Regions from separate parts of the Streptomyces sp. NPDC020192 genome, predicted to be linked through region 2. Evidence: riboswitches for the same ligand, from Rfam matches in the RefSeq annotation. Region 2 holds a riboswitch; each other region holds the start of a gene.

Region 1 (10,122 bases), on a different contig from region 2:
GGCGCGCATCCCCCGTGCAGGTGAGTTGAGACCTCTTCGAAACATCGGGCACTTGGCAGGTCCATACGCGTCACTACGTCACGTCCTGCTGCAGGATCGTTCAACTACCTGCATTTCTAAGGCAGTTGATGCCGTGTGACCATGCAGAAACGTGCCTGTCAACGCGTGCATATGCGTCCGCACTACCCCACCTCATGAGCCCTACTATCGGCTCGCCATGACAGCAGCAGGGAAGCACCAGGTGAGCCGCGCGGAAACCTCACGTCGAGGCAGTCGGCCGGGCCGGGCGGGCATCAGAGACGTGGCCGCCGCCGCCGGAGTCTCCATCACGACCGTCTCCGACGCCCTCAACGGCAAGGGCCGGCTCCCGGATGCCACCCGGCGCCATGTCCGCGAGGTCGCCGACCGGCTCGGGTACCGCCCCTCGGCCGCCGCCCGAACCCTCCGTACCGGCAAGTCGGGTCTGATCGGCCTGACCGTGACGACGTACGGGGATGAACCTTTCACCTTCACGGAGTTCGCCTACTTCGCGGAGATGGCCCGGGCCGCCACCTCGGCCGCGCTCGCCCGCGGCTACGCCCTCGTCATCCTGCCCGCGACCTCCCGTCACGACGTGTGGTCCAACGTCGCGCTCGATGGCACCGTTGTCATCGACCCCTCCGACCAGGACCCGGTGGTCAGCGAGCTGGTCCGGCAGGGACTGCCGGTCGTCTCCGACGGCCGCCCGGCCGGCGCGCTGCCGGTCACGGCCTGGGTCGACAACGACCACGAGGCCGCCGTACTCGGCATCCTCGACCACCTCGCCGACGCCGGCGCCCGCCGCATCGGCCTGCTCACGGGCACCTCGACGGACACGTACACCCACCTGTCGACCACGGCGTACCTGCGCTGGTGCGAGCGGGTCGGCCAGGCCCCGGTCTACGAGGCCTACCCGGCGCACGACCCGTGCGCGGGCGCCGTCGCCGCCGACCGGCTGCTCGCCCGCCCCGACCGGCCCGACGCGGTCTACGGCCTGTTCGACCCCAACGGCACCGACCTGCTCGCCGCCGCCCGCCGCTACGGGCTGCGCGTCCCCGACGACCTGCTGCTGGTGTGCTGCAGCGAGTCCACGGTGTACGCGAGCACCGAGCCGCCCATCACCACGCTCTCCCTGAAGCCCCGCCGCATCGGCACCGCGGTGGTCCAGCTCCTCATCGACGCCATCGAGGGCGTCGACTCCGACCAGCCGGTCGAGCAGGTGATACCGACCGAGCTGATCGTGCGCACCTCCTCCCAGCGACGCCCTCCGCGCACGACGGTCAGCCCGCCGCGGACACCGGACGAGACGTGACGCCGTAGGGGGCGGCAAGACGTGACGCCGTAGGAACGACGACACACAGCGCCGTAAGAGCGGAGCGTACGCCCCGTACTCCCGGCGGTCGGTGGCGGGGACCCGGCGGACCGGCGACCGGCCGGCCCGCAGCGGGCCGAACACCTGCCCAAACGGGGCGAAAGCCGCGATGAACCGGAGTGTTGTTCCGATTCACCACCCCTGGGTCATCACACGGCGCGACGCGCATTCCTATGATGGGCCCACGACACCGCGGACCGCTGCGACCAGGCAGTCACAAGCGGTGCAGCTGCGGCGCGATGGTGGAGGGGTCTGATGACTCAGGGGGCCGGTCAGGGACCCGAGGTGGAGCGGACGGCGACGCTGCGCGACTTCCGGGTACCGGCATACGTCCACGAGACCGGTCCGTACGTCCGCACCGCCCACCCGGGCGACACCGTGCCGCCCGCCGACGAGGCGTACCCCGAGGGCTACACGCCGACGCAGCGCGACCTTCCGGTCATCAGCCGGACCGACACGGTCCAGGTCCCCGTCGAACCGGCGCCCGCGCCCCCGGTGCCACAGCCCGCGACCGGTCCCGGACCGCTGTTCGTCGTCGGAGACGTCCACGGATACCTCGACGAACTGGTGACCGCACTGCAGGAGCAGGGGCTGATCGACGCCTCGGGCCAGTGGTGCGCGGGCACCGCCCGGCTGTGGTTCCTCGGCGACTTCACCGACCGCGGGCCCGACGGCATCGGCGTCATCGACCTCGTGATGCGGCTGTCCGCCGAGGCCGCCGCTGCGGGCGGCTACTGCAAGGCGCTCATGGGCAACCACGAACTGCTGCTGCTCGGCGCCAAGCGGTTCGGCGACACCCCCGTCAACTCCGGCGCGGGCACCGCCACCTTCCAGGCGGCCTGGCTGCTCAACGGCGGCCAGAAGACCGACATGGACCGCCTCCAGGACCACCATCTGCAGTGGATGGCCCGCCTCGACGCCGTCGAGCTCGTCGACGGCTATCTGCTCGTGCACTCGGACACCACCGCCTACCTCGACTACGGCGACTCCATCGAGGCGGTCAACGACACCGTCCGCGAGACCCTCACCCGCAATGACGCGGACGAGTGCTGGGATCTGTTCCGCAAGTTCACCAAGCGTTTCTCCTTCCGCGACGAGGGGGGTGCAGACGCCGTCCGTTCCCTTCTCGATACGTACGGCGGCACCCGCATCGTTCACGGCCACAGCCCGATTCCCTATCTCCTCGGCGAGGTCGGCTCCGAGGACGGCGAGGAGGGCGGCGGCCCGGTCGTGGAGGGGCCGCATGTGTACGCCGACGGGCTCGCCATCGCCATGGACGGCGGAGTGACCATGGCCGGAAAGCTGCTGGTCCGGCAACTGCCCCTGGATAACTGACCGTTCCCCGGGAAAGCGTCCCGGCGGCGGCGTACGCGCAGGCTGGGACGCAATTTTCGCAACCCCCTGTCACCGCGCGCCGTCGCGGCTCTACCATCGGCATATCCGTAGCAGGCTCCCCTCCGTTTCTGCCCGACGGCTCGCCGGCGTGTGAGCCCCAGCCCTACGGAGCATCGGGGGATGCACATGAACAGCGTTCCGCAGCACCTGCAGAGCGAGGACCGCCAGGAATTCGAGCGGCTCCTCGATGAGGCGCTGCGCTCCGCACCACACCGTCCGGAACTCGCCGCTGTCGGACAGCGGCTCAACGCCGAACAGCTGCGCACCATGGCACTCAACGCCACCGCCCTGATCACGGCGGCCGCCGCGGCCGAGTACGAGCACTACGTCACGGTCCGCGAGGAGCTGCGCCACCCGGCGATGGCCCCCGCGGCCTCGGGCGATCCCGGTGCCACGGACCCGGGTCCGGCCGCGGCGGGGCCCGCCGCTCCCCTCGGCGAGGCGGCCGAGAACACCGGCGCGGGCGCCATCGCGGTCATCGCCGTGCTGGCTCCGGTCCTGTCCGGCACCGCCGCGGCGATATTCCTGCTCATCGGCTACATCCTGAAGACGCTGAACCCCGGCCAGACCTTCGCCCAGACCATGCTCACCGCCGGCTGGGTGTTCGGCGCCGTGACCGCGGCCACGATCCTCGTCGCCGCCGTCGGCCTGCTCCTCACCGCCCTGCACAACAACAGCTCGGACCAGGCCCAGGCGCTGGACGCGGCGCACCAGGAACTGGACCGGGCCAGAGAGGCCTGGCGCAACGCCCTACTGGAGCGCGGCATCCTGCCGTTCCTGCGTGAGGCGCTCGCCGAGCCCGGACCCGCCCCGGCGCAGCTGCGTACGACCCCGCCCGCCCCGACCGGCCGGATGCCCCGCCTGGGCTACGGCCGCCCCGGCTTCAGCAGCCCCGACGACGGCACCGGCTCCGGCCGCCCGAGCTTCACCAGCCCGGACTACACGAGCCCGGACTTCGGGGGGCCGGAGCATCAGCCCGAGTGACGTCGCGGGAGTCCGTGGTCCACGTGACCGTTCGGGGCCGGCGAGTGTGGAGCCGATCGGGCGGCCGACCGGTGGAGCGTCCGACGGGGCGGTGCCCTCCCGGTCGGCCGTGTCCGCGTCGCGCCCCAGCACTGCGCACCTGCGCGCTCAACGGGGCGCTCGGGGTGGCGAGTTCACCACTCCGAGCGGCGCCGTACGAAGCCGTCGGCGGCGTGCCCCGTTCAGTACCAGCGACTGAACGCGGCGACGCCCAGACCCGCGTCGGCCGCATGGCGCAGCACCTCGAGCGGACCATCCAGCAGATTCTCCGCCGCAAACTCGGGTGCGTCTCCCATGCCGGCCATCCAGTCACCGATCCGGCTCAGCACCGCCGCACGGCGCTCGCCGTCGATCCGCAGGGCCCGCTCTGCGTCGGGCAGAGCGGCGCGCACACCGTCGGCGGGGAGCAGGAAGTCGCCGAACCAGCCCGGCAGGAGCGCGGCCGCCTCGGCTCCCAGGCCGTAGTACAGCGCGGCGGCCGGAGTCGCCTTACGGGCGACCACGCAGAACACCCCGTCGGCTCCCTCGCCCGGCATCAGCTCCAGGCTCGCGTCGCGTATCGCCTCCGTCGCGGGGGTCTCCGGGTTGGCACCATGGACGAAATCCGCGAACCGTCTCCCCGCCGCGGTGGGTGACAGGGCTGCCGGATCGCTCCCGTCCCGGGCGAAGAAGGGCTCGTCGGCGCAGCCCTCACTCCACCAGGCCAGCGTCTCCGCGAAGCCGTCCGGCTTACGAAAGTCCCTCTCCGTGACGAGATGGACGAACTCTTCCGGCAGCGACACCGCGGCCCGGTCGGGTACGGCACCGACCACCCACATCCCGGTCGAGCTCATCGCGCGGCTCACAGGATCCTGAGGCCCGGAAGACAGACGCACACGACCGCGACCGAGACCAGCTTCCCGGAAGCCGAACGGCCCAGCCAGACCGGCCACCCCCCGTCGCCACCGGTGGGGAAGTGGATGAGATCACCGCCGGTGGCGCTGTCCGACGTGCGTACACAGCTGCCGTCGCCGACCCTCTCTCCGGCGTCTTCCTCCCCCTCGATGGCGTAGCGCTGGTAGTTGTCCGCGAGCACGGACCAGGCAGCCGAGTCGGCGAAGCTGCCCAGAGCGGCGTCGGTGGGGAAGCCGTAGCCCTCGCCGTCCCGCAGCAGCCTGGCGTCCTCGCCCTCGGCGAGCGCCAGCTCCCAGGTGACCGCCGGTTCCGGATCGATAAGGAGCCGTACGGCCGAGCCCTCCTCCACCGGGAACACCTCGTCCGCGTACTCCATCTCGTAGCTGAGGACGGCTTCCTGCAGCGGGTACGCGCCCGGCGGAATGCGCTCCAGCAGCTCGCGTTGCCTGCCGTCGGACGTCGTCAACGGGCAGGAGACGGCGAGTCTGCCGCTGGGCACCCGCAGCACCGCGAGGTCCCGAACGGCGCTGACCGTCATCTCCGCACAGTCCTCCGTCGCCACGCGCGTGCCGGGCCGGAACAACTCGCTCAGGTGTGGCGGAGCGGCCGGGCGCGGCGGCAGCCAGGGGGACGGAGCCGCGGATGCGCCCTCCGCAGCGGAGGCCTCCGGTTCGTCCGCATGCCGGCCACGGCGGGACGGCTCGGACAGGAGCGGGCTTCCGACACCTCGTACGCCGAACTCCGCTCGGTCCCGCCAACGGTCCGCCTCGGGAACGTCCGCGCGCCCCTGGCGCAACGAACCCAGGGCACCCTGCGGCTGGAACCCCGTGGTCCCCCTGCCGTCCGGTTCGAGGTCCGTGGTCGTACGCCAGACGTCCTTCGCGAACTCGGCCTGGTCCGGTGAGGCGTAGCGCCACTCCGACCGGTGGCGCAGGAACAGGCGCTCCGGTTCGAGCAGCCGCCAGTCCAGCTCCCGCGTACGGCGGCCCCGCTCGTCGTACGCCCACACGCCCACGTAGTGATCGGCCCAGGCCACGAGGTGCACCTCGACCGGTACGGCCCGCCCCGGCACCCGATGGACCATCACATACCGCTCAGCGGCCCTGTCCCGCGCCTCGGGCTCGGACCGCGAGAGCGGTTCCAGGGCGCTGCACGAGGACAGGTCCCACCCCTTGGCGTATGACACCAGCACGGTGCGTCCGTCGTCAGCCATCGCAGATCCCCTCCACGCTTCACAGACTGCTGCGCTGCTACGCACCGTAACGCCCGTCTCTGACAACGAGCCGAAGCCCGGGCCCGCCGTGGTGTTCCAGTCCCAGGAAGCACCAGAAGTCGAAGGGTGCTCCACCATCCAGGCGGTCCGAAGCATCACCCTCACGGACCGGCCGGTTCCTGGGATCGTCGGTCCGTGCCCCCGGGCGGCTCACATTTCCGGTGGCACGGACCGCCGTAGGCCGGACTCAGTCGGCGATCGGCAGATACACCCTGTTGCCGCTCGCCGCGAACTCCTTCGACTTCTGGGCCATGCCCTCCTCGATCTCGGTCCGGCTGCCGCCGTGTTCACGGCGGATGTCCTGCGAGATCTTCATGGAGCAGAACTTCGGCCCGCACATGGAGCAGAAGTGGGCCGTCTTGGCGGGCTCGGCCGGCAGGGTCTCGTCGTGGAACTCCCGTGCCGTGTCGGGGTCCAGGGCGAGGTTGAACTGGTCCTCCCACCGGAACTCGAAGCGGGCGTCGGACAGCGCGTCGTCCCACTCCTGCGCGCCCGGGTGACCCTTGGCGAGGTCGGCCGCGTGGGCGGCGATCTTGTAGGTGATGACGCCGGTCTTGACGTCGTCCCGGTTGGGCAGGCCCAGGTGCTCCTTCGGGGTGACGTAGCAGAGCATCGCCGTGCCCCACCAGGCGATCATCGCGGCGCCGATGCCGGAGGTGATGTGGTCGTACGCCGGCGCGACGTCCGTGGTCAGCGGGCCGAGCGTATAGAACGGGGCTTCATCGCAGATCTCCTGCTGGAGGTCGATGTTTTCCTTGATCTTGTGCATCGGGACGTGACCGGGGCCCTCGATCATCGTCTGCACATTGAAACGCTTGGCGATCCGGTTGAGTTCCCCAAGAGTTCGCAATTCCGCGAACTGTGCCTCGTCGTTGGCATCGGCGATGGAACCCGGCCTGAGACCGTCGCCCAGCGAGTACGTGACGTCGTAGGCGGCGAGGATCTCGCACAGCTCCTCGAAGTTCTCGTACAGGAACGACTCCTTGTGGTGCGCCAGGCACCACGCGGCCATGATCGAGCCGCCGCGCGAGACGATGCCCGTCTTGCGGTTGGCGGTGAGCGGCACGTACGGCAGGCGCACGCCGGCGTGCACGGTCATGTAGTCCACGCCCTGCTCAGCCTGCTCGATGACCGTGTCCTTGTAGATCTCCCAGGTCAGTTCCTCGGCCCTGCCGTCGACCTTCTCCAGGGCCTGGTAGAGCGGGACCGTGCCGATGGGGACGGGGGAGTTGCGCAGCACCCATTCGCGGGTCGTGTGGATGTTGCGGCCGGTGGACAGGTCCATGACCGTGTCGGCGCCCCAGCGGGTCGCCCAGGTCATCTTCTCCACCTCCTCCTCGATGGAGGAGGTCACCGCGGAGTTGCCGATGTTGGCGTTGACCTTCACCAGGAACCGCTTGCCGATGATCATCGGCTCGATCTCCGGGTGGTTGACGTTGGCCGGCAGCACCGCGCGACCCGCCGCGATCTCCTCGCGGACCACCTCGGGCGAAACGTTCTCCCGGACGGCCACGTACTCCATCTCCGGGGTGATCTCGCCCCGGCGGGCGTACGCGAGTTGCGTCACCGCCTCACCGCTGCGGCCCCGGCGCGGCTGGCGCGGCCGCCCCGGGAAGACCGCGTCCAGGTTGCGCAGCCCGCCGCGCGGCGAGGTGTGCTTGATCCCGTCGTCCTCGGGGCGCACGGGACGGCCCGCGTACTCCTCGGTGTCGCCACGGGCGATGATCCAGTTCTCCCGCAGCGGCGGCAGGCCCCTGCGGACGTCGGTGTCGACGAGTGGATCGGTGTACGGGCCCGACGTGTCGTACAACGTGACCGACTGCCCGTTGGTGAGGTGCACCTGACGGACCGGCACGCGCAGGTCGGGGCGCGAACCCTCGACGTACGCCTTGTGCCAGCCGATGGACTTCCCGGCCTCCTGGGACTTCTCGCCCTGGACGGAGACAGGCGTGCGTGCGTCCTTGTTGGTCATGAGACCTACTCCCTACGCCGGCATTACCCGGTAACAGGTTCGGCGGTCGACGCAGCGGTTTCCGTCTGCCGGTGTTTCCTGTGGAACAGGCTTCGTTCCACGTGAAACATCGCGAATACGGAGGTCAGCGTCCTCTCAGCCCGGTGCTCCGAGCTCCCGCGTGTGCAAAGGTGCCTCAACGCTAGCGTCATATGTGGCGTGCTGAACAGTGGGCCCCTGCCCTTCTTGCGATGATCGGGCGGTGACCAGGATGGAGCAGTACCCGTACCAGCCGCCCGAGCCGCACCACCGGGACGGCTCAGCGCCGGACGCCGGGTACGGCCATGCCGGCACCGCGCCGGACGCCGGGTACGGCCCTGCGCGGGATTCCGGCGGCGATGGCGGCCACCGGCACGATCTCGCAGACGGCCACAGTCACGGCCACGGTCACGGCCGCGGCCATGACCACGACGATGGCCCCTCGCACGGCCACAGTCACAGCCACGGGCCCGCCACCCCCGTCTCCAAGCATCTGCGCAAGGTCATCGCCGCGATCCTGGTCCCGTTCACCGCGGCGGTCGTGGTCGGTCTGGTGGTGCTCTGGCCTGGCGCAGCCCCGCCGCACAAGCGCACCGGCGTCGGCTTCGACCGGCAGACCCAGCAGGCCACGGTCACCCAGGTCGTCCAGGTCAGCTGCCAGTCGGTGAACGCCTCCGGCGACACCCCGACCGGCGACACCTCCACCGCCGAGGGCAGTTCGGCGCAGCAGCAGGCCAACGGGAAGTGCAAAAAGGCGACCGTCCGGGTGGACACCGGCAAGGACAAGGGCCGTACGTTCACCGAGATCGTGCAGCCGGACCAGCCGCGGCAACTGCACCAGGGCGAGAAGGTCGTGGTCGCCTACGAGCCCTCGGCACCGAAAGACCTGCAGTACTCGGTCGCCGACGTGAACCGGACGTTCCCCATGTACCTGCTCGCGGGGATCTTCGCGCTCGCCGTCGTGGTGGTGGGCCGGCTGCGCGGTGTCATGGCGCTCGTCGCACTGACGGTGAGCTTCCTGGTGCTGACCCTGTTCATCCTGCCCGCCGTCCTTCAGGGGTCGAACCCGCTGCTCGTGGCGGTGGTCGGGTCGAGCGCCATCATGCTGATCGCCCTGTACATGTGCCACGGTCTGTCGGCCCGTACGTCGGTGGCGGTGCTCGGCACGCTGATCTCGCTGTCGCTGATCGGCCTGCTCGGCTCGCTGTTCATCGGCTGGGCCGCGCTGACCGGCAACACGGACGACAACACCGGCCTGATCCACGGCCTGTATCCGTCGATCGACATGAGCGGTCTGCTGCTCGCCGGCGTCATCATCGGTTCGCTCGGTGTCCTGGACGACGTGACCGTGACACAGACCTCGGCCGTCTGGGAGCTGCACGAGGCCAACCCCTCGATGGGCTGGCGCGGGCTGTACCGGGCGGGCATCCGCATCGGCCGCGACCACATCGCGTCCGTGGTCAACACCCTCGTCCTCGCCTACGCCGGTGCGGCGCTGCCGTTGCTGCTGCTGTTCTCGATCGCGCAGAGCAGCGTCGGAACCGTAGCCAACAGTGAGCTGGTGGCCGAGGAGATCGTACGCACGCTGGTGGGCTCGATCGGCCTGGTCGCCTCGGTCCCGGTCACCACCGCGCTCGCCGCGCTCGTCGTGTCGGCCGACCGGCCCGGACCGGATGCCCCGGCCCGCGCCGGTGCCCAGCGAATCCCGGCCCCCACCGGCACCCAGCCCGCCCCGGCCCGCGGCGGCCGGGGCCGGCGCCGGAAGCGGTGAGACGGGGCGAGGCGACACCGGCAGCGGTGAGGCGGGGCGAGGCGACGCCGGCAGCGGTGAGGCGGGGGCGCCGGTAGCGCCCTCTGCTCGCCGCCCTTCGCAGAAGCGTTCCTGCACAGCTCCACCCGGTACGCGGAGCACCCGGCGCCCGTGCCGTAACGCTTCAGCCGGCGCTCTGTTCCTCGGCCAGGATGCGGTCCAGGGCCTCGTCCAGATGCGCGTCGAAGTCGGCCAGCGCGCCCTCCTGGCCGAGCGGGACCAGCTTGTCCGTACGGTCCAGGAAGGCCACGAGCGGCGGTGCCGACGAGCGGAACAGCGCCTGGTCGCCGCTGACCTGAAGCCTGATCAGCACTTCGCCGAGCACCTCGGAATCGACGGGGGCGATG
Region 2 (10,122 bases):
GCCCTCGGCTACGGCGAGGTCATCACCCGCGACCTGAAGGTCGCCGATGCCACCGCCATCACGCTGTGCCGTGACAACAAGCTTCCGATCCTGGTCTTCGAGCTGCTCGCGGAGGGCAATATCGCTCGGGCCGTCAAGGGTGAGAAGATCGGCACGCTGGTGGGCGACCAGGGCAGCCGGAACTGACCCGGCATCGATCCGGCCGGTGCGGTACGGCCCCGTAAGGGGGCCGGCTCCCTGGCCGGGGGATGGACAATGTCCTGCCGGTCCGGAACCGTGCAGGAAGAAGACGCGACGCAGCCGGCCGCCGACCGACTCAAGGAACCGCAGCCGGGCCTTACTCAAGACACGCAGGAGCAAGTGGTGATCGAAGAGACCCTCCTCGAGGCCGAGGAGAAGATGGAGAAGGCCGTCGTGGTCGCCAAGGAGGACTTCGCCGCGATCCGCACCGGCCGTGCGCACCCGGCGATGTTCAACAAGATCGTGGCCGACTACTACGGCGCGCTGACGCCGATCAACCAGCTGGCCTCGTTCTCGGTGCCGGAGCCGCGCATGGCGGTTGTGACGCCGTTCGACAAGAGCGCACTGCGCAACATCGAGCAGGCGATCCGCGACTCGGACCTGGGCGTCAACCCCAGCAACGACGGCAACATCATCCGTGTGGTCTTCCCGGAGCTGACCGAGGAGCGCCGCCGCGAGTTCATCAAGGTCGCCAAGCACAAGGCCGAGGACTCCCGGGTCTCCATCCGCTCCGTGCGCCGCAAGGCCAAGGACACCATCGACAAGCTCGTCAAGGACGGCGAGGTCGGCGAGGACGAGGGCCGGCGCGCGGAGAAGGAGCTGGACGACCTCACGGCGAAGTACGTCGCTCAGGTGGACGAGCTGCTGAAGCACAAGGAAGCGGAGCTGCTCGAAGTCTGATGAGCGACTCTTCCTGGGGGGCGCCGTCGGCGGGTCAGGCCGGCTACTGGGGGCCCACCGGGGGTGGGCCTGTCCAGGGGGCCGCCCCGGCGGGTCCCGCGTACGATGCGCCTGAGGCCCAGCACACTCGCCCCATGCCCATCGTGCCCGACGTACCCGCGTATGGCGGAGACCAGGACGACGACCGGGGGGCCGCTCGGCTGAGTGGCCCCTTGTTCCGCGACGAGGCCGCCGACGGGGCCATCGACGGGGCTGCCCACGAGGTATGGCCCGAGCCCGCACCGGCCGGGTCCCTCCCGGCCGAGAACCAGAATCCGGAGCCCATGCCCGACGCCCCCCAGCCGGCGCCAGTGCCGCAGAAGAAGAGCGCGGGCCGTGACCTCAGCGCGGCCATAGGGGTCGGGGTCGGGCTCGGTGTGGTGATCGTCGCGTCCCTGTTCATCCGCAAGGCCGTGTTCGTGGGCGTGATCGCGGTCGCCGTGGTCGTGGGCCTGTGGGAGCTGACGAGCAGGCTGCGGGAGCGCAAGGAGATCAACGCGCCGCTCGTGCCGCTCGCGGTGGGCGGCGCGGCGATGGTGGTCGCCGGGTATGTGCGTGGTGCCGAGGGGGCGTGGGTCGCCATGGCCCTGACGGCCCTCGCGGCCCTGGTCTGGCGGATGGCTGAGCCACCCGAGGGCTACCTCAAGGACGTCACGGCGGGCGTCTTCGCCGCGTTCTACGTGCCGTTCCTCGCCACGTTCGTCGCGATGATGCTGACGGCGGACGACGGCCCGTGGCGCGTGCTGACCTTCCTCCTGCTGACGGTCGTCAGCGACACCGGCGCCTACGCGGTCGGCTGGCGCTTCGGCCGGCACAAGCTGGCCCCGCGCATCAGCCCCGGCAAGACCCGCGAGGGCCTGCTGGGCGCGGTGGCCTTCGCGATGGTCGCGGGCGCGCTGTGCATGCAGTTCCTGATCACCGACGGCACCTGGTGGCAGGGCCTGCTCCTCGGCCTCGCGGTCGCGGCGAGCGCCACCCTGGGCGACCTCGGCGAGTCCATGATCAAGCGCGACCTGGGCATCAAGGACATGGGCACCTTGCTGCCGGGCCACGGAGGCATCATGGACCGCCTGGACTCGCTGTTGCCGACGGCGCCGGTGGTGTGGCTGCTGATGGTGGTGTTCGTCGGCTCGGCGTGAGGCGGGCTGGTGTGCGGCTTTCGGGTCCCCGTTCCTTTGTGCAGGGTGGGGGCCCGTTGGCGTACGGGCCGGGGGTTGTGGTCCCGCGACCGCCGGAGTGGGACGATGCTGGCGTAAGCCCTCTACGAAAGGAGGGCGCCATGTTCGCCTTCCACGAAGAGATCGATGTCGACCGGGCTCCCGGCGAGGTCTGGGCCTACTTCAGCGACCCGAACCATCTGCCGGAGTGGCAGGAGAGCGCGGTGTCCGTCGAGCAGCTGGACAAGGAACCCTACGGCCTCGGCTCCCGGCTCCGTGTCACCCGCCATGTCGGCCGCCGGGACGTGCCCATGACCATGGAGGTCACCGGATACGACCCGCCTCGCTCATGGGACATGCGCGGCATCGACGGGCCGGTCCGGGGCAGCGTGCACGGCGAGGTCACCCCCCTCCCCGACGGTCGTACCCGCGTGACCATGGACCTGGACTTCGAGGGCCACGGCATCGGCAGGATCCTGCTGCCCCTCGTCGTGAAACCCCAGGTTCGCAGGGAACTCCCGCACAACGAGCAGTTGCTCAAGGAGAGGTTGGAGCACACGGCCGCGTAGCCGAAAGGGTCCTCAGGCGCCGGTCGTGACGCGGATGGCCGCGATGTCGAACTGGAGGCGGACCGTCTCGCTCACCATGGCGCCGCCCTGGGCGATCCGGGCCTCGTAGGTCAGACCCCAGTCCAGACGGTTGATCGTGGTGGTGCCGTCGAAGCCGACCCGCTCGTCACCGAACGCGTCGGTGACATGACCGATGTAGGTGAGGTCCAGGTCGACCGGGCGGGTGGTGTCCTTGATCGTGAGGTCGCCGGTCATGCGGTAGACGTCCTTGCCCACGAGCCGTACGGCGGTGCTCGTGAAGGTCATCCGCGGATAGCTCGCGGAGTCCAGGAACTGCCGGCCGACCAGGTGCGCGTCCCGCTGCTCGACGCCCGTGTCGACACTGGCCGTGTACAGCACGAGGTCGGCCCGGGAGCGCTCCGGCTCGCGGCCGTCGAAGTACAGCCGGCTCTCGTACTGCGGGAAGGCGCCGCGCACCGTCGTCACCATCGCGTGCCGCACCGAGAAACCGACCCTGCTGTGCGCGGGATCGATCATCCACTCGCCGGTCAGGTGCGCCAGCGCGGGATCGGGCAGTACGGCGGTGGCGGTGGCACCGGCCACCGGAGCGGTGGTCGCCACGGACGCGTCAGGGGGCTGCGCGTGCCGGTGGGGGGAGTTGCGGCCGAAGAGCTTCATGGCGCCAGTTGTTACGGCATGGCAAAGGGCGGGACAAGGGCCGACCAGGAAACCCGACCGTTCGCCAGCAGAATTTCACAGGTCGGTGGCCCCCTGTGCCCCTCGTGAGACGAGCGCGGCGGGCTACTCCATTCGATCTGCGACACTGGTATGGCCATGCCTAAGCCCGGAGAACTCACTTTCGTCGCCCCGCGCGGAGCCAAGAAGCCGCCGCGGCACCTCGCCGACCTCACGCCCGCCGAGCGCAAGGACGCGGTGGCCGCGACCGGCGAGAAGCCGTTCCGTGCCAAGCAGCTCTCGCAGCACTACTTCGCGCGGTACGCGCACGACCCGGAGCAGTGGACCGACATTCCCGCCGGGTCGCGCGGGAAGCTGCAGGAAGCGCTGTTCCCGGAGCTGATGACCGTCGTCCGGCATCTGTCGACCGACCAGGGCACCACCCGCAAGACGCTGTGGCGACTGTTCGACGGGACGCTGGTCGAGTCCGTGCTGATGCGGTACCCGGACCGGGTCACCATGTGCATCAGCTCGCAGGCCGGATGTGGGATGAACTGTCCCTTCTGTGCCACCGGACAGGCCGGTCTCGACCGGAATCTGTCCACCGCCGAGATCGTGCACCAGATCGTCGACGGGATGCGCGCGTTGCGGGACGGCGAGGTGCCCGGCGGTCCGGCCCGGCTGTCCAACATCGTCTTCATGGGCATGGGCGAGCCCCTCGCCAACTACAACCGGGTCGTCGGAGCCATCCGGGCGCTCACCGACCCCGCCCCCGACGGGCTCGGGCTCTCGCAGCGCGGGATCACCGTGTCCACCGTCGGGCTCGTGCCGGCCATCCACCGGTTCGCCGACGAGGGCTTCAAGTGCCGCCTCGCGATCTCCCTGCACGCCCCCGACGACGAGCTGCGCGACACCCTCGTCCCCGTGAACACGCGGTGGAAGGTGCGCGAGGTGCTGGACGCCGGGTTCGAGTACGTCGAGAAGAGCGGCCGCCGGCTGTCGATCGAGTACGCGCTGATCCGCGACATCAACGACCAGGCGTGGCGCGGTGACCGGCTCGGCCGGCTGCTCAAGGGCAAGCCCGTGCACGTCAATCTGATCCCGCTCAACCCGACGCCGGGGTCCAAGTGGACCGCCTCGCGGCCCGAGGACGAGAAGGCGTTCGTGGAGGCCATCGCCGCCCATGGCGTGCCCGTCACCGTCCGGGACACCCGCGGGCAGGAGATCGACGGAGCCTGTGGTCAGCTCGCGGCCACCGAGCGGTAATCTGGCCACCGTCACTCATATCTTCATATTCCGACAGGGGAGCGCCACAGCGCTGAGAGTGCGGCGGACAGGGCCGCAGACCCTCTGAACCTCGCCCAGGTCATTCTGGGTAGGAAGTTCGGTCATCACTCAAGCTGTTGCGCCCTGCCCGGGTCTCCCCAGCGGAGCCCGGGCAGGGCCGCGTCTCTTCCTGGCCAACCCCAGGAGGACATCCAGTGCACAACAAGACCTTCGTGGCCGCGGCGGTCGGGCTCGGCCTGATCACGCTGTCCGCGTGCGGTTCCGGCGGCGACACCACGTCGTCCACGGACTCCAAGACCGTCACCCTCGTCAGCCACGACTCGTGGGCCGTCTCCAAGAGTGTGCTCCAGGACTTCGAGAAGCAGTCCGGGTACCACGTCAAGGTCCTCAAGGACGGCGACGCCGGGCAGGCCGTCAACAAGGCCATCCTCACCAAGGACAACCCGCAGGGCGACGTCTTCTTCGGCGTCGACAACACCCTGCTCTCCCGCGCCCTCGACAACGGCCTCTTCCAGCCGTACCAGGCCAAGGGCCTCGACAAGGTCGGCGCCGCCTACCAGCTCGACCAGGGCAAGCACCGGGTCACCCCGATCGACTACGGCGACATCTGCGTCAACTACGACAAGGCGTACTTCAGCAAGCACAAGCTGACCCCGCCGCAGTCCTTCGCCGACCTCGCGAAGCCCGAGTACAAGAACCTCCTCGTCACCGAGAACGCGGCCACCTCCTCGCCGGGCCTCGGCTTCCTGCTGGGCAGCGCGGCGCAGTTCGGTGACAACGATTGGCAGGACTACTGGAAGAAGCTCAAGGCCAACGGCGTCAAGGTCGTCGACGGCTGGGAGCAGGCCTACTACCAGGAGTTCTCCGGCTCGTCCGAGGGCAAGAAGGCGGGTGGCGACCGGCCGCTCGTCGTGTCGTACGCCTCCTCGCCGCCCGCCGAGGTCATCTACGCCAAGAAGCGGCCCAGCACCGCCCCGACCGGTGTCTCGAACGGCACCTGCTTCCGGCAGATCGAGTTCGCCGGGCTGCTGAGCAACGCCAAGAACCCCAAGGGCGCCCAGGCGTTCATCGACTTCCTGGTCTCCAAGGAGTTCCAGGAGGACATGCCGCTGAACATGTTCGTCTACCCGGTCCTCAACGGGGCCGCGGTGCCCGCGGACTTCACGAAGTACGGCCCGGCCGCCCAGCACCCCGAGACCATGGCCCCCGGCAAGATCGCCGCCAACCGCGACCAGTGGGTCAAGTCGTGGACCTCTCTCGTACTGAAGTAGCCGAAGTAGCGAAACCCCGGCGGGGGAACGCGGCGCGGCTCGGGCTCATGGCCCTGCCCGTCGCGTTCTTCGCGCTGTTCTTCGCCTGGCCCGTGGCCGCGATCGTGACGCGCGGACTGAAGGTGGACGGCGCCTGGCAGTTCGGGCGGATCGCGGACGTGGTCACGCAGCCGGACATCCGGCACGTGCTGTGGTTCACCACCTGGCAGGCGCTCGCCTCCACCGCGCTCACCCTGCTCCTCGCGCTGCCCGCCGCCTATGTCCTCGCCCGCCTCGACTTCCCGGGCAGGCAACTGCTGCGGGCCGTCGTCACCGTCCCGTTCGTGCTCCCGACCGTCGTCGCCGGCACCGCCTTCCTGGCCCTGGTCGGCCGCGGCGGCCTGCTGGACGAGCTGTGGGGCGTACGGCTGGACACCACGGTGTGGGCGATCCTGCTCGCCCACGTCTTCTTCAACTACGCGGTCGTCGTACGGACCGTCGGCGGGCTCTGGGCCCAGCTCGACCCCCGCCAGGAGGAGGCCGCCCGGATGCTGGGCGCCTCGCCGCTCGGTGCCTGGCGGAAGGTCACCCTGCCGGCGCTCGCCCCCGCCGTGGCCGCCGCCGCCCTGATGGTGTTCCTGTTCACCTTCACCTCCTTCGGCGTCGTCCAGATCCTCGGCGGCCCCACCTTCTCCACCCTCGAAGTGGAGATCTACCGCCAGACCTCCGAGGTCTTCGACCTCTCCACGGCCGCCGTCCTCACCCTCCTCCAGTTCGCCGCCGTCGGCGCGATCCTCGCCGTGCACGCCTGGACGGTACGGCGCCGGGAGACCGCCCTGCGGCTCGTCGACCCCAGCATCACCGCCCGCCGCCCGCGCGGCGCCGGACAGTGGGCGCTGCTCGCCGGTGTCCTCGCCACCATCGCGCTGCTCCTCGTCCTGCCGCTCGCCGTGCTCGTACGAAGGTCCCTCGACGCCCCCGGCTTCGGCTACTACCGGGCGTTGACGAACTCCGACGGCGGTACGTTCCTGGTGGCGCCGGTGCACGCGGTGTGGACGTCACTCCAGTACGCCCTCGCCGCCACCGCCGTCGCCGTCGTGATCGGAGGTCTCGCCGCCGCCGCGCTCGCCCGCCGGGACGCCGGACGGCTGGTCCGGGGCTTCGACGCGCTGCTGATGCTGCCGCTCGGCGTGTCCGCCGTGACCGTCGGCTTCGGCTTCCTGATCGCGCTCGACAAGCCGCCGCTGGATCTGCGGCAGTCCTGGATCCTCGTGCCGCTCGCCCAGGCGCTGGTCGGCGCCCCCTTCGTCGTACGGACCATGCTGCCCGTGCTGCGTGCGGTGGACGGACGGCTCCGGGAGGCGGCGGCCGTGCTCGGGGCCTCGCCCTGGCGGGTGTGGCGGGAGGTGGATCTGCCGCTGGTGCGCAGGGCTTTGCTGGTCGCGGCCGGGTTCGCGTTCGCCGTCTCGCTCGGCGAGTTCGGGGCGACCGTGTTCATCGCCCGGCCCGACCACCCCACGCTCCCGGTCGCCGTGGCCCGGCTGCTCAGCCGCCCCGGTGACCTCAACTACGGCCAGGCGATGGCCCTTTCGACCATTCTGATGGTGGTGTGCGCCGCCGCGCTGCTCATCCTGGAGCGGCTGCGCACCGACCGGACGGGGGAGTTCTGATGCTGCTGAGCCTCGACGCCGCGACCGTGCGCTTCGGCCGGCGGGCCGTGCTCGACGCCGTCGGTCTGGACGTCGCCGAGCACGAGGTGGTGTGCGTGCTCGGGCCCAGCGGCAGCGGAAAGTCGACGCTGCTCAGGGCGGTCGCCGGGCTCCAGCCCCTGTCCGGTGGGCGGGTGTTGCTCGACGGTCGCGATCAGACGGGCGTACCCGCGCACCGGCGGGGTGTCGGCCTGATGTTCCAGGACCACCAGCTCTTCCCGCAGCGGGACGTCGGCGCGAACGTGGCCTTCGGGCTGCGCATGCATGGCGTGGCGAAGGGTGAACGGGACGCCGAGGTGGGCGAGTTGCTGGAGCTGGTCGGACTTCCGGGCGCCGCTCGGCGAGCCGTGGCCGGACTCTCCGGCGGCGAGCAGCAGCGTGTCGCCCTCGCCCGCGCGCTCGCGCCGAAGCCCCGGCTGCTCATGCTGGACGAACCCCTCGGCCAGCTCGACCGCTCGCTGCGCGAACGCCTGGTGGTCGAACTGCGGGAACTGTTCGGCCGGTTGGGTACGACCGTGCTCGCCGTGACCCACGACCAGGGCGAGGCGTTCGCGCTGGCCGACCGGGTCGTGGTGATGCGGGAGGGCCGGATCGCCCAGTCCGGCACGCCGCTGGAGGTCTGGCAGCGGCCGGTGGACGAGTTCGTGGCCCGCTTCCTCGGCTTCGACAACGTGGTCCCGGCGACCGTCGCCGGTACGGCCGCCGACAGCCCGTGGGGCAAGCTGCCGGTGCCCGACGGCTCCCCGCAGGGCGCGCGCACGCTGCTGGTCCGGCCCGCCGGGGTACGGCTCGTGGCGGCCGACGAGGGTCTGCCGTGCACGGTGACCGCCCGCACCTTCAAGGGCACCCATGTGGCCGTCCACCTCCAGCCCGGGGACGGGCCTCGCCTGGAGGCCGCCTGTGCGCTGCGGGACGCGCCGGAGGCCGGGGACGCGGTGGGCGTGGAGTTCGACGCGGCCGAGATCGTCGTACTCGACTGAACCGCGCTCGAACGCATTCGAGGGCCGTGGTGACGTCCGGCGCCGATCTGTCCGCGACCGTGCCGACCTGCCCGGACCGGACGCCGGAGCAGCTCGTGCGCACTGCGCGAGGCAGGGCCGGACACGAAGGTGTGCGCCCGGACCGGATTGCCGAACACCGGCTTCCGGGCCCGCCGTATGGCCCACGAGATCACCGTCCACCGCGCCGACGCCACGCTCGCGGCCGGACTGCCGTGCGAGGTCGCGCCGGACATCGCCGGGGGCACGAGAAGGCCACGGTCGCTCTGCGCGGCCCCCTCGCCTTCCGTACGACCGCGGCCCGTCCCCTGGGGATAGGGGGACGGGCCGCGGAGGTGTGGTGAGGGCAGGGCGTCAGCTGTTGCCGCGCGCCCCGCGACGGCGCATGCCGAACCAGACCGCGCCACCGCCGACGACGACCAGCGCGCCCGCGATACCCGCGATCAGCGGGGTGTTGGAGCTCGCACCGGTCTCGGCGAGGTTCGAGCTGCCGGCCGCCGGGGACGGCGCGTTGCTCGGGGCGGCGCTCGCCGGGGCGGAGTGGGAGGCGGAGTCCGACGGGGTCGGGGACGCCGACTCGGCCGGGGCGGACGTCGACGGCGACGGCTTCGGGGAGGCCGGCGGGGTCGGGGTGGAGCTCTCGGTCTTGCAGGCGGTGGACGGGGTCGTCAGGTCGGGCGTGTCCTCGTCGAGGATGTTGCCCGCCGCCTTGATGTGGACGCGGTAGGTCGCGCTCGGCTTCCAGTCCTCCGGGATGGTCACCGACGTACCCGCGGCCGAGCCCTTGACCTCCTTCTCGCCCACCTTCGTCTCGACACCGCTGGTGTCCTTGCGGAACACGGTGATATGGGCCGGGGTGCCGATGGCGTCGTTGTCGGTGACGACGATGACACCCTTTGCGCCGTCGCACTTGGCTTCGGCCTTGAAGTCACCGATCACACATGCGGACGCGGTGCTGGACAGGCCCAGCACCACGGCTGCGGAGGCGGAGGCAACACCCAGGATGCGCACGGAACGGCGTGCGTTGCGGCGAGTTATGGACACGTTTGTCCTTTGCATTTGCACAACTGCGGGGGGCTGGAGGGGTGTTGGGGCGACCGATGAGGCGAGGCCCCAACATCCCCAGGAGGCTCACAGATCTATAAGCGCTCCGTCAGCAGTGTCAATGCGTAGGCCGTCAAGGGGCGTTGGCTTTGCCTTCTTATTAACTGCCGGGACGTTTGGCCGGAGTGTCAGCTCTGGACCGCCGCCGGGTCCATCCACATGACCTCCCAGGTGTGGCCGTCGAGGTCGTCGAAGGCGCGGCCGTACATGAAGCCGTGGTCCTGGGTCGGGCCGGTCTCCTTGCCGCCCGCCGCGATCGCCTTCTCGACCAGCTCGTCGACCTTCGCGCGGCTCTCCGCGCTCAGACAGACCAGCACCTCGCTGGTCGTCGTCGCGTCGGCGATCTCCTTCTTGGTGAAGGTCGAGTAGAACGGCTTGGTGAGCAGCATCGCGACGATGGTGTCGCTGATCAC
Region 3 (10,122 bases), on a different contig from region 2:
CAGCGAGACGGTCAGCGTCACCGCGTCATGGCCACGGATCCGGGCGCCGGGCGCCGGGTCGGTGCCGATGACCGTGCCGCGCCTGACGGTGTCGTTGTACTCGCGCTTGACCTGCCCGACGTCGAGCCCGGCCGCCCTGAGCCGCTCGCGCGCCTGTGCCTCGGTCTTCGACAGCAGGAGCGGGACCTTCGTGAACTGGCCGGAGTTGATGTACCAGACGCCCGCACCCACGCCGAACACGAGCAGCACGGCGGCGACGATCGTCAGCACCAGCCGCTTCGGCCGCCGGGGCGGCACCGGCGGCGCCTGGAGCCGGCTGGTGTGCTCGGCGGGCTCCGGCTCGTTGACCGGCAGCGGGCGGGGCACGGTGAGCGAGCGCGGGATCACACTCGTACGGTCCCCGGCGTTGTCGTGCTCGGCGGACAGCGCCTGCGGCGGCATCGCGTCCAGCTGCTCGTCGCTCAGCCCCTGGCGTGCCTCGCGCACCCGGGCGAGCAGTGCCACGGCGTCCTGCGGCCGGAGCTCCGGGGTGCGCGCGGTGGCCGCCGCGACCAGCCCGTCCAGCTCCTCCACCAGCCCCGGCACCAGCGCCGAGGGCGGCGGCACGTCCTCGTGGATGTGCTTGTAGAGCACCTGGGCGGGGGAGCCCCCGGAGTGCGGCTTTCCGCCGGTCAGCATCTCGTAGAGCACGACACCGCACGCGTACACGTCGACGCGCGGATCGGCGGTGCCCTGTTCTATCTGCTCGGGCGCGAGATACGACACGGTGCCGAGCACGGCGCCGGTGGTGCTGGTCACCGTGTCCACGGACCTGACCAGGCCGAAGTCGGCGACCTTGACCCGCCCGTCGTCGCCTATCAGCACGTTCTCGGGCTTCATGTCCCGGTGCACGAACCCGGCCCGGTGCGCGGCGCCGAGCGCGGCGAGAACGGGCTCGAGGATGTCGAGGGCCGCGCGGGGCTGCAGAGCCCCGCGCTCGCGCAGCACGTCCCGCAGGGTGCACCCGGCGACGTACTCCATCGCCAGGTACACGTACGACCCGTCGGCCCCCTGGTCGAAGACCTGCACCACGTTCGGGTGCGCCAGCCGGGCGACCGACTTCGCCTCCCGGATGAACCGCTCGACGAAGGATCCGTCGGCCGCGAGCGTCGGGTGCATCACCTTCAGCGCGAGAACGCGGTCCAGCCGGGTGTCCAGGGCCCGGTAGACCGTGGCCATCCCGCCGACCGCGATCCGCGCGTCGACGCGATAACGGCCGTCGAGCACCTGCCCGACGAGGGGGTCCTGAAGGGTCGTATCCACGAGAGGGGAGTCTACGAGGACCGGCCGACAGTGCCGCACGGTGCGCTGATTCCGGGGACGGAATGCAGCACAGCTGTGACTCGCGCGCGATCAGAAGGCCGGGCGCTCGGGATCCAGGTGGGCGCGTCCTTCGGCGGGGGAGGAGGCTTCCGCGAAGTGCCTGCGCGGAATCCGCCCCGCCAGCCGGGCCAGCCGGCCCCCCTCCACGGCGAGCTTCATAGCGGCGGCCATCACCTCCGGCTCCTGCGCCCGAGTCACCGCAGAGGCAAGCATCACCCCGGCACACCCCAGCTCCATGGCAAGCGCGACATCGGACGCCGTACCGGCCCCCGCATCCAGAATCACCGGCACGCGCGCGTGCTCCACGATCAACTGGAAGTTGTGAGGGTTCCGAATACCGAGACCGGACCCGATCGGAGAGCCCAGCGGCATCACCGCCGCACACCCCACATCCTCCAGCTTTCGCGCCAGCACGGGATCGTCATTGGTGTACGGCAACACCGTGAACCCGTCGTCGACCAGTGTCTCCGCCGCCTCCAGCAGCTCCACCGGATCCGGCAGCAGCGTCCGTTCGTCGGCGATGACCTCCAGCTTGATCAGATCCGTACCCAGCGCCTCCCGGGCCAGCCGAGCGGTCAGTACCGCCTCCCCGGCGGTGAAACAGCCCGCCGTGTTCGGCAGCACCCGGATGCCCAGCTTCTCCAGCACCGACAGCACCGAGCCGTGCACGGAGGGGTCCACGCGCCGCAGCGCGACCGTCGTCAGCTCCGTGCCGGAGGCGATCAGCGCCCGCTCCAGCACCTCCAGGCTGGGCGCACCGCCCGTACCCATGATCAGCCGCGACGAGAACGTCGTACCCCCGAGGACCAGGGAATCGTCGGCCACGGCTCAGCCTCCCTGCACGGCGGTGAGGACTTCGACGCGGTCGCCGTCGGCCAGCGCCGTGGCCGCCCACCGCGTACGCGGGACGACGGTCTCGTTGACGGCGGCGGCCACCCCGGAGGGCGCGGCGACCAGGGACCGTACGACGGAGTCGAGCACGGTACCCGGAACGATCTCCCGGCGCTCTCCGTTGACGGAGATGGAAACAGTGGCGGAGACGCTCATGCGGGCTGCTCCTGGAGGACGGCGCCGAAGCGCTGCGGCGTGAACGGACGGGCTTCTTCGGGCAACTGACCACCCGTCAGCACCTCGGCCAGCACGTCGCCGGTGACCGGCGTGAGCAGCACCCCGTTGCGGTAGTGCCCGGTGGCCAGCACCAGCCCGTCGAGCCCGGACGGGCCGAGCAGCGGCGCGTTGTCGGGCGAACCGGGGCGCAGCCCGGCGCGGGTCTCGGTGAGCGGCAGCTCGGTGATGCCCGGCACCAGCTCATGGGCGTCGCGCAGCAGCTCGTACACACCGCCCGCGGTGACCGTCGTGTCCCAGCCCAGCTCCTCGCTGGTCGCGCCGACGACCAGCTCGCCGTTCTCCCGGGGCACCAGATAGACATGGCCGCCGCGGACGATGGCCCGCACGGTACGGCTCAGGAACGGCGCGTACCGCCGGGGCGCCGTCAGCCGCAGCACCTGCCCCTTGACCGGCCGCACCGGCGGCAGCAGCCCCGCCGGCACCCCCGCGAGCCGCCCGCTCAGGCTCCCGGCCGCGAGCACCACCTGCCCGGCGCGCAGCTCCGTGCCGTCGGCCGTGGTGACCCCGGCGGCCCGGCCCCGTACGACGTCCAGCCGCTCGGCCCACGTGCGGTGGAACACCACCCCGGCCCGCTCGCACGCGACCACGAGGGCCGTGGCCAGCCGCCGCGGGTCGATCTGGTGGTCGCCGTCGACCCGCAGCCCGCCGCGCACCCCGGGCGCCAGCATCGGTTCCAGACGCCGGCACTCCCGCCCGGACAGCCACTCCGACTCCAGGCCGGAACGCTGTTGCAGGGCGTGCAGTTCGCGCAGGTAGGCGCGGTCGTCGGCGTCGAGCGCGACCTGGAGGGTGCCGCAGCGGCGGTAGCCGAGGTCGTGGCCGGTCAGCTCGGTCAGCTCCGCCGCGAAGCCCGGATAGCGGCGGGCCGACTCCAGGTTCAGGGCGAGCAGGGTCTCCTCGCCGTAGTGCAGTTCGGTGACCGCGGCCAGCATCCCGGCCGCGACCCGCGCGGCCCCGCCGCCGGGCTCGGGGTCCACCACGGCCGTGGCGAGCCCGCGCTGCGCCGCGCGCCAGGCCGTGACCAGGCCGATGATTCCGCCCCCGATGACGAGGACGTCGGACGTATCGGACGTACGTGACGACATGGGCGTCCAGCCCCTCCCTTCGCCGGCATGACCCGGATCAGGTTCGTACGGTCGGAGGCCGCCAGCCTCCCTCTCAGCCCGGTGCGTCCGGGCTCCCGCGAGTGCGTGTACGGACGTCACCCTAGCCCGCCGCGCCCGTCACCCGTAAGACAGCCCCCGCGTCACGGGTGGTGTGGAGCAGGTCACCGAGCACGCCCGCTGACTCACGATCCGTCACCTGTCTATGGTGATCAGGTGAGCGAGCACACAGCCCACGAGGGCACGTCACAGGGGCGGCGCGTGGTCGTCGTCGGCGCGGGCATGGCCGGGGTGCAGACCGCCGTCGCGCTGCGGGAGCAGGGCTTCAAGGGCGCCATCACCCTGCTCGGCGCCGAGCCGCACCAGCCGTACGACCGGCCACCGCTGTCCAAGGCCGTGCTGCTCGGCAAGGCCGAGGACTCCGCCTTCGAAGTGGACTTCGAGTCGCTCGGCGTCGAGCTCCGGCTCGGCTGCGAGGTGCTGGGCCTGCGCCCCTCCGAGCACGAGCTGGACACAGAGGCGGGCCCGGTGTCGTACGACGTCCTCGTCCTCGCCACCGGCGCCGAACCGATCACCCTGCCCGGCACCGAGGGCGTGCCCGGCGTGCATCTGCTGCGCACCCTGGACGACGCCGAACGGCTGAAGCCGGTGCTCGCCCGGCAGCACGAGATCGTGGTCGTCGGCGCCGGCTGGATCGGCGCCGAGTTCGCCACGGCCGCGCGCGAGGCGGGCTGCGCGGTCACCGTCGTCGAGGCCGCCGACCGGCCGCTCGCCGGCGCGCTGCCCGCCGAGGTCGCGGCGCCCATGGCCGCCTGGTACGCCGACGCCGGGGCCGAACTGCGCACCCACGCGCGCGTGGAGCGCGTCGAGCCCGGCGCGGTGGTGCTCGCCGACGGCACGCGGCTGCCCGCGGGCGCCGTCGTCGTCGGCATCGGCGCCCACCCGGCGACCGGCTGGCTGGCCGGCTCCGGCATCGAGCTGGGCCCGCGCGGGGACGTCCTCGCCGACGCCCACCTGCGCACCAGCGTCGAGGACGTGTACGCCGTCGGCGACTGCGCCTCCTTCCCCTCGGCCCGCTACGGCGAACGGCTGCTCGTCCACCACTGGGACAACGCCCTGCAGGGCCCGCGCACGGTCGCCGCGAACATCCTGGGCGAGACCCCGGCTGCCTACGACCCGGTGCCGTACTTCTGGTCCGAGCAGTTCGGCCGCTTCGTGCAGTACGCCGGCCATCACCCCGCCGCCGACCGCATGATCTGGCGCGGCGACCGGACGGGCCCGGCCTGGACGGTGTGCTGGCTGCGCGAGGACCGCCTGGTGGCCCTGCTGGCCGTCGGCCGCCCGCGTGATCTGGCGCAGGGGCGGCGGCTGATCGAGGCGGGGCGGAGGATGGACGCGCAGGCGCTGGCGGACCCGGGCAGGCCGCTGAAGGACGCAACCGTCGACTAGCTCATCCTCTCGGCTGGACCTGCCTGACTTCCGACTGTCAGTGGGGGATGGCAGGCTTGTCCCTGTGACCGAGATTGACGCAAAGATCGATGCTCTCGTCCCCGCCTGGCTCACCCTTCCCGACATCGCCGAGATGCTCGACGTCGAGGTGACGCGCGTGCGGCAGCTGGTGAAGGAGGGCCAGCTCATCGCCGTACGCCGAGGGGAGAACCGGGCGCTGCACGTCCCCGCCGCCTTCATCGACGGGGACAAGGTCGTCAAGGGCCTGTCCGGGACCCTGACGCTGCTGCGGGACGACGGCTTCACGGTGGAAGAGATGATCGAGTGGCTCTTCACCCCCGACCCGACCCTGCCGGGCACCCCCGCGCAGGCCCTGAGCGAGAATCGCGGCACGGAGGTGAAGCGCCGCGCCCAGGCGCTCGCCGTCTGAGCCGAGCCGTATCAGCAGGGGTGGCGTGCGGGCCGCGGCCGTAGCCGCAGTCCGTGCGCCACCCGCGACCGCCGCCAGGACACCGATTCACGGGGGGACTCACGCATGTCCGACACCGCACGCACCGCGCTCGCCGGCGCCCGTCTGTACCTGTGCACGGACGCGCGCAGGCGCCAGGGCGACCTGCCCGAGTTCCTGGACGCGGTCCTGGCCGGCGGTGTCGACATCGTGCAGCTGCGCGACAAGGGCATGGAGGCCGCCGAGGAGCTGGCGCACCTGGAGGTCCTCGCCGACGCCTGCGCCCGGCACGGCAAGCTGCTCGCGGTCAACGACCGCGCCGACGTCGCCCACGCCGCCCGTGCCGACGTGCTCCACCTCGGCCAGGGTGACCTGCCGGTCCCCGCGGCCCGCGCCATCCTCGGCGACGAGGTGCTGATCGGCCGCTCCACGCACGCCGAGTCGGAGGCCGCCGCAGCCGCGGCCCAGGACGGTGTGGACTACTTCTGCACGGGCCCCTGCTGGCCCACCCCCACCAAGCCCGGCCGCCACGCCCCCGGCCTCGACCTGGTGCGCCACACGGCCGCTCTGGGCACCGAGCGCCCCTGGTTCGCCATCGGCGGCATCGACCTCGCCAACCTCGACGAGGTGCTGGACGCCGGCGCCCGCCGGGTGGTCGTCGTCCGCGCGATCACCGAGGCCGACGACCCGGGAGCGGCCGCGGCGGAGTTCGCCAAGCGGCTGCGGCAGGCATAGCGACACGCCGCCGTCCGGGTCTGTGCCCCGGGTCTGTCCGGATTTCTGTCCAAGGAGTGGACAGAAAACCGACAATTCGGGCAAATTACCGGCGTCCGGTTGGGGTACCGCCCACCCCTGGCTAACCTGCCCGTATGGCCCTCGGAACCCCCTCCACCAGGACTGATCGCGCACGCACCGTGCGGGACATCCTCGCCACCGGCAAGACGACGTACTCGTTCGAGTTCTCTGCGCCGAAGACCCCCAAGGGCGAGCGGAACCTGTGGAGCGCGCTCCGGCGGGTCGAGGCGGTCGCCCCCGACTTCGTCTCCGTGACCTACGGCGCCGGCGGCTCCACCCGCGCGGGCACGGTCAAGGAGACCGAGCAGATCGTCGCCGACACCACGCTCACCCCCGTCGCCCACCTCACCGCGGTCGACCACTCCGTCGCCGAACTGCGCAACATCATCGGCCAGTACGCGGACGCGGGCATCCGCAACATGCTCGCCGTGCGCGGCGACCCGCCCGGCGACCCCATGGGCGACTGGGTCCCGCACCCCAAGGGCCTGACCTACGCGGCCGATCTCGTCCGGCTCATCAAGGAGGCGGGCGACTTCTGCGTCGGCGTCGCCGCCTTCCCGGAGATGCACCCCCGCTCCTCGGACTGGGACACGGACGTCGCCCACTTCGTGGACAAGTGCCGCGCGGGCGCCGACTACGCCATCACACAGATGTTCTTCCAGCCGGAGTCGTATCTCCGGCTGCGCGACCGCGTGGTGGCCGCGGGCTGTGAGACCCCGGTGATCCCCGAGATCCTGCCTGTCACCAGCGTGAAGATGCTGGAACGGTTGCCCAAACTCAGCAATGCTGTCTTCCCGGATGCCCTGAAAGAGCGGATCCTCACAGCGAAGGACGATCCGGCGGCGGTACGCTCCATCGGTATCGACTTCGCCACGGAGTTCTGCGCTCGGCTGCTCGCCGAGGGAGTGCCCGGACTGCACTTCATCACGCTCAACAACTCCACGGCGACCCTGGAAATCTACGAGAACCTGGGCCTGCACCACCCCCCGCAGGCCTAGACCGGCCGCATCGCGATACGACACACTGCGTAGCGGTCACTGGGAGAGGGGCGTACATGGGCTGGACGGTCCTCTACATCGCGTTCGGCGTCGTCGCACTGTGGTTGCTGGGCGAGGTGCTGCTGCAGTACAAGGCGCGGCTGCGCTGGCGGCTGCTCGCCTTCGCCGGTTTCCTCGGTGTCGTGGTCGGTGTGCTGATGCCGTCCGTGATCGTGATCGGCGTCGGCGCCATCGCCTTCGCCGTCGGCCAGACCTACGTCACCCTGTCGTTCCGCCGCGGCTTCGCCGCCGGCTGGGCGGTCAAGCGCCCCGACGGTGAGAGCGGCGCCGGTGGCTCCGGCAGCGGCGGCAGCAAGCGCCGTCGCGGCAGGGCGGACCGGCAGGACCCGGCGCCGGAGCTCTCCGACCTGGAGCCCACCGGCCCGGAGGCGGACCGGGGGCCCGACCAGACCGTCTACGCCCAGGGTCACGACGCCTACGACGACGACTACGACCGCGACGACGTCTTCACCCCGGCCCGCCCCCTCGAGCCCACCGCCGCGGAGACCACCACCGTCTACGAGCCCCAGCCGCTGCCCGAGGACACCGGTAACTACGGCGTCTACGGCGACACCGCCACCCACGCGGCCCAGCCCCAGGGCGCCGGACAGCAGGCCTACGCCTACGACTACTCCGGCTACGGCCAGCAGGGCTACGGCTACGACGCCGGCGGCCAGCAGGGCTACGCCAACTACTCCGACCCCTACATCGGCAGCCAGTCCTACGGCGGCGGCGCGTACGACACCGGCTACTCCGGGCAGTACGGCCAGCAGGGCTACACCCAGGACGCGTACGCCGGCGGCGGCTACGGCGAGACCCCGCCCGGCGGGGTGTGGGTGCCGCAGCAGCGCACCGACGAGACCTACGGCGGCGAACTCCCGCAGGAGCAGCCGTACCCCTACCAGGGCCAGGGGCACGGCCATGCGCAGCAGCCGCAGTCCGGCGCCGGGTACGACGAGCAGTACCGTTTCTGACGCCGGTCCGGCCTGTCAGCCCTGAGACCGGCTCACTGCGAGCCGCGGAACTCCGGGCCCTCAACGATCAGCCCCGCCACCAGCGCGCCCGACATGCCCGCGTGCGGCAGACCGCCGCCGGGGTGGGACCAGCCGCCGACCCGGTACAGACCGGGCAGCCGGGTGCTGTTCGCCGGGTGCAGGAAACGGCCCTCGCCGGCGGCCAGCGAGGGGGCCGGCACGGCGCCGAGAAAGGCACTCGTCTCGTCGTCGGTGTCGTCGGGCGTGCGCACTTCCTGCCACAGGACGCGGTCCCGCAGGCCCGGTATCGCCGCCTCGGCGGCTTCGAGGAGATGGTCCGTGTACTGCCGGACGATGCCCTCGTCCTCCCAGTCGGCGGCGCCGGGCACCACCGCGGACAGCACCATGGACTCGTGCTCGTCGTCCGGTCTGAGCGCGGGGTCGTCGGGGCGCAGCACGGTCACCGTGGGCGCCGGCGGCTCGTCTCCGTCCGCCGAGTCCAGGAAGTCCAGCTCGGACTCCGGGTCCGGCGCGTGGACGACCGTGCGGTGCGCGGCACCGGCCTCGCGTCCGCCGCGCAGGGCCAGCAGCACGACGAACCGCCCCGGACGGGTCGTGAAGGGATCGACCCGGACATCCCCGCCCTTGTCGAGCGGACGGTCCGTCATCGCCTTCAACCGCGCCGGGTCCACGTCCGCCACGACATGGTCGGCCTCGGCCACCGTGCCGTCCAGCAACTCCACGCCCGTGGCCCGCCCGTCCCGCTCCAGGATGCGCATGACCTCCGTGCCGAAGACGAACTCGACCCGCCGCTTCAGGCACCGCTCGTACACCGCGCGCGCCAACTCCCGGATGCCGCCGCGCACATACCAGGTGCCGAAGGCGTGCTCCATGTACGGCAGCACGGCCGCGCTCGCCGGAGTGGTCCGCGGATCGAGGCCGTGGGCGAGCGCGCAGCTCTCCAGCAGGGCCGCCAGGCGCTCGTCGCGCAGCTCCCAGGAGCCGATCTCGGCCAGCGTGCTCGCACGCCGTGTGCGCAGCACCCGCTTGTGCGGGACGGCCGGATACGGCTCCTTGTCGGCCAGCACCCGCCAGTTGGGCCACAGCGGCTCCTCCAGCAGCGGTCTGCGGGTGCGGTCCCAGGCCTCGCGGGCCCGCACCAGGAAGTCGCCCCAGCGCTCGCCCGCACCCGCGCCCAGTGCCTCGTCCAGCGCCGCGACCACTCCCGCGCGCGAGGCGTTGGGCACCGACACCTCGGTGCCGTCCGCGAAGACGTGCCGCGAGGACGGGTCGACCTGGACCAGCTCGACGCACTCCTCCAGCGGCTCCTTGCCGGTCTTGACGAACAGGTCGCGGTACACCGCGGGCAGCGTCAGCAGCCCCGGGCCGGTGTCGAAGCCGAACCCGTCCCGCTCGAAGCGGCGCACCGCACCGCCGTACGTGTCCGTCCGCTCGTACACCGTCACCCGGTGGCCCGCGACGGCCAGCCGGGCGGCGGCCGCCATCGCGCCCATCCCGGCGCCGATCACCGCAATCCGTGCCATGCCTGCGACTTTATCGACCGCCACTGACAATCCGGCCCGCGGGCAGGCCAAGGGGGGCCGCGAGACCGCCCGTCGTACGGCTGAGTATCCGTACCTAGGTCGCGAGATGAGTATCCGCGCGGATGGGCCACGACCCGTGGGCACGGGAGAGTGGGGACACGGCAAGGGGGCACGGCCCGGCACCGCCGACACGGGGCGGCGGAACGGCGCCTGTCACCTGGCCGCTCCTTCCGCCGATCCGTCGGCGGAAGCGAGTCGGGGGACCCGGGGGACGACCACCCA

The links. Region 2 has a riboswitch for thiamine pyrophosphate ahead of ACH47Z_RS18380 (thiamine ABC transporter substrate binding subunit). Riboswitches for the same ligand answer to the same signal wherever they lie in the genome.
Region 1: linked by a shared signal. The riboswitch ahead of thiC (phosphomethylpyrimidine synthase ThiC) and the one ahead of ACH47Z_RS18380 (thiamine ABC transporter substrate binding subunit) in region 2 are both predicted to bind thiamine pyrophosphate.
Region 3: linked by a shared signal. The riboswitch ahead of thiO (glycine oxidase ThiO) and the one ahead of ACH47Z_RS18380 (thiamine ABC transporter substrate binding subunit) in region 2 are both predicted to bind thiamine pyrophosphate.

What each region holds. Positions count from the first base shown of each region.
Region 1 covers NZ_JBIRXG010000006.1:246,931-257,052, reverse strand. Annotated here, with positions in the region: gene ACH47Z_RS14845 (LacI family DNA-binding transcriptional regulator) at 218-1,330, shown strand; gene ACH47Z_RS14840 (metallophosphoesterase) at 1,646-2,725, shown strand; gene ACH47Z_RS14835 (hypothetical protein) at 2,906-3,769, shown strand; gene ACH47Z_RS14830 (hypothetical protein) at 3,991-4,641, opposite strand; gene ACH47Z_RS14825 (DUF4241 domain-containing protein) at 4,650-5,915, opposite strand; gene thiC (phosphomethylpyrimidine synthase ThiC) at 6,163-7,947, opposite strand; TPP riboswitch at 7,940-8,117, opposite strand; gene ACH47Z_RS14815 (YibE/F family protein) at 8,198-9,736, shown strand; gene ACH47Z_RS14810 (SsgA family sporulation/cell division regulator) at 9,900-10,122, opposite strand, start outside.
Region 2 covers NZ_JBIRXG010000008.1:261,485-271,606, forward strand. Annotated here, with positions in the region: gene pyrH (UMP kinase) at 1-186, shown strand, start outside; gene frr (ribosome recycling factor) at 364-921, shown strand; gene ACH47Z_RS18360 (phosphatidate cytidylyltransferase) at 921-2,099, shown strand; gene ACH47Z_RS18365 (SRPBCC family protein) at 2,240-2,686, shown strand; gene ACH47Z_RS18370 (YceI family protein) at 2,699-3,364, opposite strand; gene rlmN (23S rRNA (adenine(2503)-C(2))-methyltransferase RlmN) at 3,521-4,627, shown strand; TPP riboswitch at 4,653-4,761, shown strand; gene ACH47Z_RS18380 (thiamine ABC transporter substrate binding subunit) at 4,843-5,919, shown strand; gene ACH47Z_RS18385 (ABC transporter permease) at 5,967-7,568, shown strand; gene ACH47Z_RS18390 (ABC transporter ATP-binding protein) at 7,568-8,587, shown strand; gene ACH47Z_RS18395 (LAETG motif-containing sortase-dependent surface protein) at 8,960-9,649, opposite strand; gene ACH47Z_RS18400 (VOC family protein) at 9,838-10,122, opposite strand, start outside.
Region 3 covers NZ_JBIRXG010000001.1:387,852-397,973, reverse strand. Annotated here, with positions in the region: gene pknB (Stk1 family PASTA domain-containing Ser/Thr kinase) at 1-1,302, opposite strand, end outside; gene ACH47Z_RS01860 (thiazole synthase) at 1,393-2,187, opposite strand; gene thiS (sulfur carrier protein ThiS) at 2,191-2,409, opposite strand; gene thiO (glycine oxidase ThiO) at 2,406-3,575, opposite strand; TPP riboswitch at 3,573-3,684, opposite strand; gene ACH47Z_RS01845 (NAD(P)/FAD-dependent oxidoreductase) at 3,810-5,042, shown strand; gene ACH47Z_RS01840 (Rv2175c family DNA-binding protein) at 5,107-5,472, shown strand; gene thiE (thiamine phosphate synthase) at 5,578-6,225, shown strand; gene metF (methylenetetrahydrofolate reductase [NAD(P)H]) at 6,360-7,283, shown strand; gene ACH47Z_RS01825 (hypothetical protein) at 7,340-8,296, shown strand; gene ACH47Z_RS01820 (phytoene desaturase family protein) at 8,329-9,840, opposite strand.